DNA from 3 places in the Mesorhizobium sp. WSM4810 genome. Region 1 is predicted to be linked to each of the others. Evidence: riboswitches for the same ligand, from Rfam matches in the RefSeq annotation. Region 1 holds a riboswitch; each other region holds the start of a gene.
What was found. Region 1 has a riboswitch for cobalamin ahead of AC0L3O_RS16800 (aromatic ring-hydroxylating oxygenase subunit alpha). Riboswitches for the same ligand answer to the same signal wherever they lie in the genome.

Region 2: another riboswitch for cobalamin. It lies ahead of AC0L3O_RS07900 (CbtB domain-containing protein); the one in region 1 lies ahead of AC0L3O_RS16800 (aromatic ring-hydroxylating oxygenase subunit alpha).
Region 3: another riboswitch for cobalamin. It lies ahead of AC0L3O_RS27365 (ABC transporter ATP-binding protein); the one in region 1 lies ahead of AC0L3O_RS16800 (aromatic ring-hydroxylating oxygenase subunit alpha).

The regions. Positions count from the first base shown of each region.
Region 1 is NZ_JBVVQV010000010.1:119,708-123,515, forward strand. It holds gene AC0L3O_RS16800 (aromatic ring-hydroxylating oxygenase subunit alpha) at 1-1,170, opposite strand, end outside; cobalamin riboswitch at 1,284-1,486, opposite strand; gene AC0L3O_RS16805 (DUF680 domain-containing protein) at 1,993-2,199, shown strand; gene AC0L3O_RS16810 (DUF680 domain-containing protein) at 2,267-2,491, shown strand; gene AC0L3O_RS16815 (DUF680 domain-containing protein) at 2,566-2,802, shown strand; gene AC0L3O_RS16820 (ABC transporter ATP-binding protein) at 2,993-3,808, opposite strand, start outside.
Region 2 is NZ_JBVVQV010000004.1:136,306-140,113, reverse strand. It holds gene cbiB (adenosylcobinamide-phosphate synthase CbiB) at 1-230, shown strand, start outside; gene cobO (cob(I)yrinic acid a,c-diamide adenosyltransferase) at 403-1,017, opposite strand; gene cobU (bifunctional adenosylcobinamide kinase/adenosylcobinamide-phosphate guanylyltransferase) at 1,019-1,516, opposite strand; gene AC0L3O_RS07905 (CbtA family protein) at 1,539-2,303, opposite strand; gene AC0L3O_RS07900 (CbtB domain-containing protein) at 2,333-2,512, opposite strand; cobalamin riboswitch at 2,550-2,758, opposite strand; gene AC0L3O_RS07895 (heparan-alpha-glucosaminide N-acetyltransferase) at 3,077-3,808, shown strand, end outside.
Region 3 is NZ_JBVVQV010000024.1:102,881-106,688, reverse strand. It holds gene AC0L3O_RS27375 (bifunctional helix-turn-helix transcriptional regulator/GNAT family N-acetyltransferase) at 1-782, shown strand, start outside; partial or broken gene AC0L3O_RS27370 (AraC family transcriptional regulator) at 882-1,714, opposite strand; cobalamin riboswitch at 1,979-2,183, shown strand; gene AC0L3O_RS27365 (ABC transporter ATP-binding protein) at 2,271-3,083, shown strand; gene AC0L3O_RS27360 (ABC transporter substrate-binding protein) at 3,080-3,808, shown strand, end outside.

The DNA.
Region 1 (3,808 bases):
CTGGATGACGCCGCCCTCATGCAGTTCCGAATAGGGGCCGGGCTCATAGGCCGGCGACAGGACGCCGAAGGCGTTTTCCTCGACAATGCGACGGTCCTGGTCGTTGGTCTCGGTCCAGACATGGGTAAGCTCGGCGAGGTCGTAGTCGACGCCTTCGACCGCGTCCTTATGGACAAGCCATTTGGTGGTGACGGCCGTTTCCGTGGCGCTGATCGGCAGCACGCGGAAGGTGACGGCATGATCGCCGAGGATGTGGTTCCAACTCGTCGGATAGTGATAGAGCAGCAGCGAGCCGATACGGTCGGTGGAAACGCTGTCGGAAAGGCCCCTCTTCACCGCGCGTCTGCCCGTCATTGTATAGCTGACGGCGTCGCGCAGCAGCGGCGCGCGGGTGGCGCGATACTGCCCGGCAGGATCGATGCGGAACTTGCTCGGCAAGCCCGCCGCCTCGCATTTCGCCCAGTGCGCGAGCATCTCCGGATCGCTGTCGGCGCCCTGCACGCCGGTGACGGTCGGCGCTTCCGGGAATGTCTTGCAGAGTTCCGGATGGTTGCCGGCGCAATGGTAGCACTCGCGGTTGTTCTCCCAGACGAGTTTCCAGTTGCCCTTCTCGACGATGGTCGATTCGAAGGCGATTTTTGCCTCGCGCAGCCGGTGCGGCAGGAGGTAAGGCTCGATCATGGCGCGCATCGGCGCGAAGTCGGCCGGCTCGTTGGCCAGGCAGATAAAGATGTAGCCGCCAACGCTTTCGCAAGCCACCGGCTTCAGGCTGAACTGGCTCTTGTCGAAGCCGTCTGCCATCTGGCGAGCAAACAACAGCCGGCCGTCCAGTTCGTAGGTCCACTGGTGATAGGGGCAGACGAGCTTCGCCGCAGTGCCCTTGTCGGCATTGCAGACACGGCTGCCGCGATGGCGGCAGGAATTGTGGAAGGCATTGATCTTGCCTTGCTGGTCGCGGACCAGCACGACCGGATAGTCGCCGATCTGGGCGGTGATGTAGCTGCCAGGTTTCGGCAACTCGCAATCGTGGCCGATGAACAGCCAGTCGCGATACCAGATCAGCTCCATGTCGAGCTTGAAGAAATCTGGATCGGTGTAGAAGGGCTGCTCGAGCGAATAGCCTTGCCTACGGCCGTGCAAGAGCCTCAGCATGTCGTTGCGCGCGTCCATGTCCTGTCCTCGTGTAAGGACTGAACTGGTGGTGATGGAGGGAGGACCGCTTGCACGCCGGCGACAGGGCCGGAGATGCATCATCCACCTCTTGACCGCCCACCGCGATCAGTCGAGTCTAAAAATCTCGGGCTGGTTTCCGGGCTCTGGAGTGTCCTTGCGGACTCATCGCGACACCTTCCCAGGCTTGTGGCCCAGTGGTCTCCCGTTGCGACTTGAACTCCACCACCGTTGCGGGGGCAGCGCCGGGTTCTGACCGGCTTCCCAATTCTCCGCTTCGTCGTCACCAAGCGGCACCTGAGATGGCGTGATCTAATCATGCCGGCCGGCTGACTGTCGGCATGAAAGCGACATCGTATCCATGCGGCGCGACACGGCGGGCGAAACCAGCAGGTTTATATCTGCAGGGCTGAAACACCACTTTTTCGGCGGCCACTGTCTTCTGCCGTGACATCGAATCCGACCCGCGGCGGAGATCAGGAAGGATAACAGTTTACAAAAGTGACTATTAGCCGCTTCTAAAATCGAACCGAACGGTTCGTTTCTGTTGACAATGCGTGCAGCACGCTGTGAACGCAAATTCGCCAATCCGTCAAATCATGAATGGCTAATTTTGAATAAGATATTGAAAACAAACCATAAAACCATGGTAGTAGATGCCTCTGGTACAATTTCAAGGTGTAGATTCTTGGTCCACATGGAACAACTTCGTGATTGGAATCCGCCGAATGGCCTTCCCACATCGGGGCTGTCCGAACGACGCGCATCCTCCCAAGACACGCCGCTAGCCGGACGGAAGACTAAGATACTGGAGTCCTAAAAATGAAAAAGATCGCTCTTGCTACCGTCGCCGTTCTGGCCATCACCGGCAGCGCCTTTGCCGGCAGCGACCATTATGGGTCCAACGCCGCCAACCAGCCGACTGCTGCGATCGACAGCTCGTATACGGCCTCTGTCCAGACGCCGGCTCACGCTGAAAAGCAGCCCGTTGGCCAGGGCGCCGACCGCAACCTTTTCGGCAACAATTAACAGCTGGTCCCAAACAGCAAAGTGGCGGTCCGCCGCTCGGGATCTGAGGAACTCAGGAGTACTTGAAATGAAGAAGCTCATTCTTGCCACCGCAGCCATTGTGGCGGTCTCCGGCGGCGCTTTTGCCGGCAGCGACAACTTTGGATCGAACGGTGCCAACCAACCGGCCGCCGCGGTCGACAGCAACTCGTACACGGCTTCGATTCGGAATTCGGCTTCGGCGCAGAATCCGGTTCCGGCTGACGAGAAACCCGTCAACGGCAGCGACCGTAACCTGTTCGGCAACAACTAACAGTTCGTTCCAACAGCGGCGGCGGCATTTGCCCGCCGCGCTGGTGGAACCAAGAAAATCCAGTAGTTTTGAAAATGAAGAAGATCGTTCTTACCGCTGCCGCGCTTTTGATTGCTGCCGGCAGCGCTTTTGCCGGTAGCGACAACTTTGGCGGAACCGACATCAACAAGCAGGCGACCATCAACGTCGACAACACGCAGACGTCTTCGGTACGCAATACCGGCTCGCCGGTCTACAAGCTGCTCAACTCGTCGGGCGACTTACAGAAGTCCGCCCCGCAGGGCAGCGACCGGAGCCTGTTCGGCCGCTAGCGCATCGGCCCGAAAATCGGTTCGATTTTCGGAAAGCACGATGCGCAGCGTTAAAGTGTTAGAGCGTACTTTTGTGCGTCCACTTGGACGCACGTCGCTCTAACAGCGACCGGAACGCACAAGAGCGGCGGGCTTTGCCCGCCGCTCTTGTTTTTGGGTCACCAAACTCCATCAGTTCGGCTGCCGCCTCTCAGGCTGCCTTTGCTTCCGCTTTGTGGAGCGTGAATGAATGTCCGTCGGCATCGAAAATATGCAGGTCGCCGGCATCGGCATTCAACCGCAGCGCAGCGCCGCGCTTGACCTCGACATTGCCTGGCAGCTTGGTCACCAGCGGCAGGTCGGCGCGGCCGATGTCGACATAGACGAGCTGGACCTCGCCGAGCTGCTCGACATAGTCCACTGTTCCCTCGAAAAGATAATCGGCGCCGGTGGCGATCGTCAGATCCTCCGGCCGCACGCCGAAGCTCACCGAAGCGCCCGTCGCCGAGGCCGGCGTGGCGATCGGCACCGTCGCCTTGCGGCCGCCGACATGGCTGACGATGGTCGGGTTGCCTGATTTGTCGATCGTCGCCGGCAGGATGTTCATGGCCGGCGAGCCGATGAACTGGGCGACGAACAGATTGCCGGGTCTCTTGTAGAGCTCCATCGGCGTGCCGACCTGCTCGATATGGCCCTCCTTGAGCACCACGATGCGGTCGGCCAGCGTCATCGCCTCGACCTGGTCGTGGGTGACGTAGATCATCGTTGTAGCAGGCATCGATTCCTTGAGCTTGGCGATCTCGATGCGGGTGGCGACGCGCAGGGCCGCGTCGAGGTTCGACAGCGGCTCGTCGAACAGGAAGACCTTGGGGTTGCGCACGATCGCGCGGCCGATGGCGACGCGCTGGCGCTGGCCGCCCGACATCGCCTTGGGCAGGCGGTCGAGATATTTGGTCAGCTGCAGGATTTCCGCCGCCTGGCGCACTCGCTTGTCGATCTCGGCCTTGCTCTCCTTGCCGATCTTCAT
Region 2 (3,808 bases), on a different contig from region 1:
CGCCCAATGCCGGCTGGCCTGAGGCGGCGATGGCCGGCGCGCTCGGCCTGGCGCTGGCCGGGCCACGCTCCTACGACGGCGTCATGGTCGACGACGCGTTCATGGGTGAAGGCGGCCGCCGCGATGTCGAGAGCGTGGACATCAGACGAGCGCTAAGACTCTATCGGGTTGCCGACTTTCTGCTGATGGGACTGTTCGGCTTGCTGTCGGTGATCGTCATCGTTGCGTGACTGCGGCCTCCCCTTCTCCCCTTGTGGGAGAAGGTGGCCGCGAAGCGGCCGGATGAGGGGTGTTCCAGCTTGGTACCGACGGCGCTCCGTCCAGCACCCCTCAACCGTCTTGGCGCTACGCGCCAATCCACCTTCTCCCACAAGGGGAGAAGGAGAAGTGGCGGGCAAAACCTCAAAACTCTATGCCTTGCTGCGCCTTCACGCCGGCGGAAAAGTGATGCTTGGTCACGCCCATCTCGGTGACCAAATCGGCCGCCTCGACCAGCGCCGGCTTGGCGTTGCGGCCGGTGACGACGATATGCAGGTTTTCGCGGCGGCCCTTCAGCGCCGCCACCACCGTGTCGAGATCGAGATAGTCGTAGCGCAGCGCGATGTTCAACTCGTCGAGCACCAGAAGGCTAATCGATGGATCGGCCATTAGCTCGAGCACCTTGGCCCAGGCAGCCTCGGCGGCGGCGATGTCGCGCTTCAAATCCTGCGTTTCCCAGGTAAAACCCTCGCCCATCGTGTGCCAGACGACCCGGTCGCCGAAAGCGGCAAAGGCGTCCTTCTCGCCGGTATGCCATTTGCCCTTGATGAACTGGACGACGCCGACACGCCTGCCGTAGCCAAGCATCCTCAGCGCCAGCCCGAAGGCGGCGGTGGTCTTGCCCTTGCCTGGCCCGGTGTTGACGATCAGCAGTCCCTTCTCGACCGTCTTGGCCGCGACCTCGGCGTCCTGCACCGCCTTGCGCTTGGCCATCTTGGCGCGGTGGCGTTGCTCGTCCCTGTCATCGATATCGGTCATATCACTTCACCTTGAGCGGCAGTCCCGTCACCATCAGCAGCACCGTGCCGGCGACGGCGGCGACCTGCTGGTTGAGCCGGCCGGCGGCATCGCGAAACCGGCGGGCAAGCGCATTGTCAGGCACGATGCCCTGGCCGACCTCGTTGGAAACCACGAACCACGGCCCGCGCGGCCGCGACAGCACATCCGCCAGCCCTCGGCATTCGGCCTCAATGTCGCGTTCGGCCAGCATATGGTTGGACAGCCACAGCGTCAGGCAGTCGATCAGGACAGGCCGGCCGTCAGGCAGCGCCCCGATCGCGCCGACGAGATCGAGCGGCGCATCGATCGTCGTCCAACCGTCGCAACGCCGCGCTCGGTGCAGCGCGATGCGTTCGTGCATCTCGTCGTCATAGGCTTGCGCCGTGGCGATGTAGGTCCACGGCGCTGGACAGGCCGTCACCAGGCTTTCGGCATGCGCGCTCTTGCCCGAGCGTGCACCGCCGACGACCAGGGTCAGCTTGCTGCCTGGAGCAGCGCGATCAGGCAAGGCTGTCGCGCAGGCCGGTTGCGGCGCCGGTCAAGCGGCCGCGCACCACGCCGACGACAGCGCCGAGCACCAGCCAGAACACCAGATTGGTCAGCGTCACCGCCACCACGAACTGGTGGTGCATGCCTTCCGGGATCGGCGATTCGAAACTTTCGGGCTGCGGCGCGCCGACAATATGCGGCGCGACGATCAACGCTACGGCAAGAAGGGCCAGCGGCAGCGATTTGCGAAAGGCGAGCAGCCCGAGACCGGCAGCCGTCGCCACCACGGTCGCCGTCCACCAGATCTGGCGCTGGGCGAAATCGGCCGCCGGCATCGCCGGCAGTTCGGGCGGCAGGCCGAGGTTCGGGGCCAGCGTGAACACCGCGAAGCCGGCAAGGCCCCAGAACAGGCCCTGTCGCCAATTGCCGATGCCGCCGGCGAATTCCGAAGCGGCGACCAGGATCAGCGCAAAGCCGATGCCGGTGACGACGTTGGCAACGACGTTGAAGGCGAAGCGCTCGAAGCCATCGGCCGGCGCCCAGCCTTCCTCTTCCGCGGTGGCTGCTTCAGCCGGCACGGCGCTGCTCATGGCATTGCTGCCTGCTGCGGCCGGCGCCAAACCATGGTCATGCGTGTGACCACCGCCGGCCTGTTCGTAGACTTCCGCCTTGAGGATGAGTGGCACCGTGGCGTAGGCCTGCATGCAGGCGAGAACGACGCCGGCCACAAGCCCTGCCATCGCCGCGATGAACACGACGTTGCGAAACAGTGTCATGGTGTCAGCCCCTCGTCAGTGGCCCCCCGTCAGTGGCATGGAAAGCCCATCGAATGGCGATAGTCGTGAGCGGCATTGTGGACCGCATCGATATGCGAGAAGCCGACAAAGCCCATGACGAAAACGCCGAGAAATGCAGCAAGCGCCAACTGCACAAAGCGCGACTGCGAGGAGACGGAAGCGCCGAGCGAGACGGAAGCGGTATTCATGTCTTGTCCTTTCGCCCTCCACCCGAGGGCATAGAAGTCAGTTCTCCTGTCGCCGGCAGGTCTCCTGGCTCGCGGATCAGCGCCCTTCCCCACCTTCCCGAAGAAGCTCTTCCCGAAGAAAATCTTCAGTGGCATATGGAGAGGACTACCGCACACAGTTGCGGGGGCAGCCACGGCATCGGGCGAATTTGCCCCTACCGCATTCCCTCTTGGTTCCAAAACGGAACCGACGACGGCTGCGACTATAGGCAGAATCGCCGCGCCCGGCAAACCAAATTCCGCCAGCTAGCAGCGCGAATGCGCCGTCAAGGTAATCGTTTCTCGTGGGCTCTTCCTTCTCCCCTTGTGGGAGAAGGTGGCCTCGCGAAGCGAGGTCGGATGAGGGGTGTTCCAGCTTGGCACCAACAGCGCTCCGGCCAGCACCCCTTCAACCGTCTTGGCGCTGCGCGCCAATCCACCTTCTCCCACAACAAGGGGAGAAGGAAGAAGGAACGGCGCCTGTCTTCTTTTGTCCGGGGCAACCATGATAATCGTCTTGCAGCACTGAATCAGAATTGCGAGACCATGACCATTCCTACGCCGGCCGTTCAGGACCGATCCAGGCGCATCATCGCCATCGACGTCGCCCGCGGCATCGCTTTGCTTGCCATGGCGAGCTACCATCTCACCTGGGATCTCGAATTCTTCGGCTACACCGATCCCGGCCTGACCGCCTTTGGCTGGTGGAAATTCTACGCGCGCTGCATCGCTTCGACCTTCCTGTTCCTGGTCGGCGTCAGCCTGTTCCTCGCCCATGGCAAGCAAATCCGCTGGAACGGCTTCTGGAAACGCTTCGCCATGGTCGGCGGGGCGGCGCTCGCCATATCGGCCGCCACTAGGCTTGCCACACCCGACAGTTTCATCTTCTTCGGCATCCTGCACGAGATCGCGCTCGCCAGCCTGCTCGGCCTGGCGTTTCTGCGGCTGCCGGCGCTGGTGACGCTGGTTGTCGCAGCTTTCGTCATCACCGCGCCGCTCTACCTCAGGTCCGGGATCTTCGATCATCCGGCCCTGTGGTGGGTCGGCCTGTCGGCAACCAACCCGCGCTCCAACGATTATGTCCCGCTGTTTCCATGGTTCGGCGCTGTGCTTGTCGGCATCGCAGCGGCAAAGCTTGCCTTCGCCTCCGGCGTGCTGACGCGGCTGGCGGGCCTGGCGCCCGGCCGCTGGACTAATCCGCTGGTCTTTATCGGCCGGCACAGCCTCGCCTTCTATCTGATCCACCAGCCGGTGCTGATCGGCTCGGTCTGGCTGACT
Region 3 (3,808 bases), on a different contig from region 1:
GCGATGGCCTGACCGCCACCGATCTTGCGCGCGATCTCGGTCTCGACCCCGGCTATCTCAGCCGGTTGCTGAAGAAGTTCGAGGAGCGTGGCCTGGTCGAGCGCGTGGCGACGCAAGCCGATGCTCGGCGCTCGTCGATTGCGCTGACGCCGGCGGGAAGAGCGGCGTTCGCGCCGCTGAACCAGGGTTCGCACGATCAGGTCGCGGCCCTGCTCGACCGGCTCGCCGCACCGGAACAGGACAGGCTGGTCAAGGCGATGCAGACGGTGCAGCGCCTGCTGGGCGAGAGTGCAGAGCCCAGGGTCCCTTACATGCTGCGGTCTTTGCAGGTCGGCGACATCGGCTGGATCATCCATCGCCAGGGCCTGCTCTATGCGCAGGAATATGGCTGGGACGAAACTTATGAGGCGCTGGTCGCCGAAATCCTCGGCGCTTTCGTCAAATCCTACGATCCGAAATGGGAACGCAGCTGGATCGCCGAGCGGGAAGGGGAAGTCGTCGGCTCGGTCTTCGTCGTGCGCCAGTCGGACGCGGTGGCGAAGCTGCGCCTGCTCTATGTCGAGCGCTCGGCGCGCGGTCTCGGCATCGGCAGGCGGCTGGTCGAGGAATGCATCGGCTTTGCCCGTGCCAAGGGCTACAAGAAATTGACGCTGTGGACCAACGACGTGCTCACTTCAGCGCGCCGCATCTACGAGGCGGCCGGGTTCAAGCTGGCCAATCAGGAGCGCCACCATGCCTTCGGCAAGGATCTGGTCGGCCAGAACTGGAACCTGGAGTTGTAGCGTCTTTCCACTCTCCCCTTGTGGGACAAGGGGAGAAGGCAAGATAAGGCGGAGCGCCTCGACACTAGTCTCCAACACAAGTTGAAAACTGGCCCTTCCTCACCCTTTGACCGGTATCCAGATTTCCAGCCCGCCATTGCCGCTGCGCGGATCGAATTCGGGGCCGTAGCGCTCGAATTCGGGCGCGTCGGCAATCTTGTGCCCGGAGGCCGGCAGCCATTTGTTCCAGATCGTGTTGACCGTGCGGCGGATGGTCGAGATGTGGTCGCGATGGGCGAACACGGCGTATTTCTGCGCCGGCACGCGTACGCGCGAAAACTCCTTCGGCAGGTCCGAGAAATCGGACACCTCGACGCCGGCGATATAGTCGAATTGCCTGCATCGTCGCCGTTGACGCAGACGCCATAGGCGACGTCGCCGACCTCGCCTGGAATGTTGCCGACATAGGGGCCGAACCTTTGCCATTGCATCGGGATGCCGGCGCTGGTTTCGCAACTGTAGCGCTCGCCAAGACCGGCGATGAGGAACGGCCGGCTGGTTTCGAAACGCGGCGGCTCGAGATTGGTGAGGAAGGACTGGTCCATCAGGATCGGCTCCACGAGATCGACGTTTTTGAGTGAGCCTTGCGCGCGCACCAGTTCCGGCGTGGTGCCGAACTGGTCGCGGAAGGCGCGGGTGAAAGCCTCATGCGAGGCATAGCCGGCCTCGAGCGCGACCGAGAGGATGTCCGGTGCGCCGGCGGCGAGCCTGCGCGCCGCCTCGGTCAGGCGGCGAGAACGCAGGTAGCCCATCACCGAACGGCCGGTCGCCGCGCCGAAAGCCCGCGTCACGTGAAAGCGCGACACGCCGCTGCTTTTGGCGATATCGTCGAGCGAGATGGCTTCCGGCAGATGGCTTTCGACGAACCACAGCGCTCTCTCGGTCGGGTTCATATGGCTCCTTGCTGTGGGACTGTGCATTTGGCCGGCTCATAGTGCCGCGTCCTGATGGAGGCAGTTTGATCGAAATTGCGCACCGCGCAAAGCGACGCTGGTCGGCAAGTCGAACGCGTCGGGCGAAGGGCTTGACAGGAGCAGGCGTTGTCTTTTAATTAGTAACGTTATTACATTACGAAATTCAGTATCCTCTCTGACAAGACCATTGCTCGCGGGGCACTCCGAACCCCGGAAGCTTATTGCGCTGGGATTGGCGGAAAACTAGGGTGGCTGACTGATGGTCCCCAAGCCGAAAGGCGAGGGGTGAAAAGGGAACACGGTGAGACCTTCGGATCGAGGCCGTGGCTGCCCCCGCAACTGTAAGCGGCGAGCAAAATCCGAAAATGCCACTGGCCGGCAAGGCTGGGAAGGCAGGATGGCGCAAGGACCCGCGAGCCAGGAGACCTGCCATCGCACGAGTTGACCGGACGGGGTGTGCCGGGAGGAGACGTGGACATCGGTCTTGTCGGCCGGTCCAGCTTCCTTCCGTCGCCATTGAGAAAGTGACGGTAAGTTGGACGCCTGCCAGCCTCTTCTTGAAGCGCGTGAACTGAGCGCCACGGCGAATGGCCAGCGACTGGTCAGTGCGGTCAGCCTTTCGGTCGCGGCGGGAGACCGCCTCGCCATCATCGGTCCCAACGGCGCCGGCAAGACGACGCTGCTGCGCATGCTATGCGGCACGCTGCGTCCGAGCGCGGGAGATGTGAGATTTTCCGGACGCCGGCTGGAGACATTTTCGGCCGCCGAGCGGGCGCTGCACATGGCGGTCGTCGGCCAGACCGATCAACCCGATCCGCGGCTTGCCGTGATCGACTACGTCGGACTTGGGCGGGTCCCGCATGCCGGCTTGCGACGCAGGAGCGAGCAACGCGACGTTGTCGTCGAAGCGCTTCGCAGAACCCGCCTGCTGCCGCTGCTCGGCCGCACGATCGGCTCGCTGTCGGGTGGTGAGCGGCAACGCGCCCAGCTGGCGCGCGCCATCGCCCAGGAGCCGAAAATCCTGTTCCTCGATGAACCGACCAATCATCTCGATCCGCGCGCCCGCAGCGAACTTCTCGAACTCGTATCGCAGCTTGGCATGACCGTCGTGGCGGTGCTGCATGATCTGTCGCTGGTCACGCCATTTGCCACCAGGGTCGCGGTGATGAACGAGGCCCGCCTGCAGGCACTCGCCGGTCCGCGCGAGGCGCTGACCAAGCAGTTGATCCGCGAGATTTTCGGCGTCGAGGTGCTTCGGCTGCGCCATCCCACCGAAGACCGCGAACTCACGGTGTTCGAAGTCCCGAACCGTGCCTCTTCTGATCTAACCAAGGAGCAACACCCGTGAAACGCCTCGCACTGTCTTTTGCCTCTCTGCTGCTTGCCCAGGCCGCCTTCGCTTTCCCGGTAACAGTCGACAGCTGCGGCACAACGCTGACGTTCGACGCCGCGCCGAAGCGCGCCGTCATCCAGGATATGAACATGGCCGAGATGGCCTTCGCGCTGGGGCTGCAACCGTCGATCGTCGGCCTGACCGGCATCACCGGATGGTACAAGGTCGGTCCGGAATTCAAGGCCGGGCAGGGCGCGATCCCGGAACTCGCGCCGAAATACCCGACGCTCGAAAACCTGGTCGCGGTCGAGCCCGATTTCTTCTTCGCCGGCTGGTATTACGGCATGAAGCCGGGCGGCGAGGTAACGCCCGATACGCTGGCGCCGCACGGCGTCAAGACGCTGGTGCTGACGGAAAGCTGCGTCCATCTCGACAACAACCGCCCCGCCGCCTCGATGGACCTGCTCTACGGCGACATCGAAAAGCTGGGCAGGATTTTCGGCAAGGAGGCCGAGGCGAAAAAACTCGTTTCAGGCTGGAAAGCGCAACTCGCCGATATCACGGCAAAGGTCGGCGACCGCGAGCGGACGCGGGTGTTTCTCTACGACTCCGGCGAAGACAAACCCTTCACATCAGGCAAGTTCGCGATCCCCAGCGCCATGATCGCCGCTGCCGGCGGCGACAACATCATGGCCGACATGCAGACGAGCTGGGGCAATACGGACTGGGAAACGGTCGCT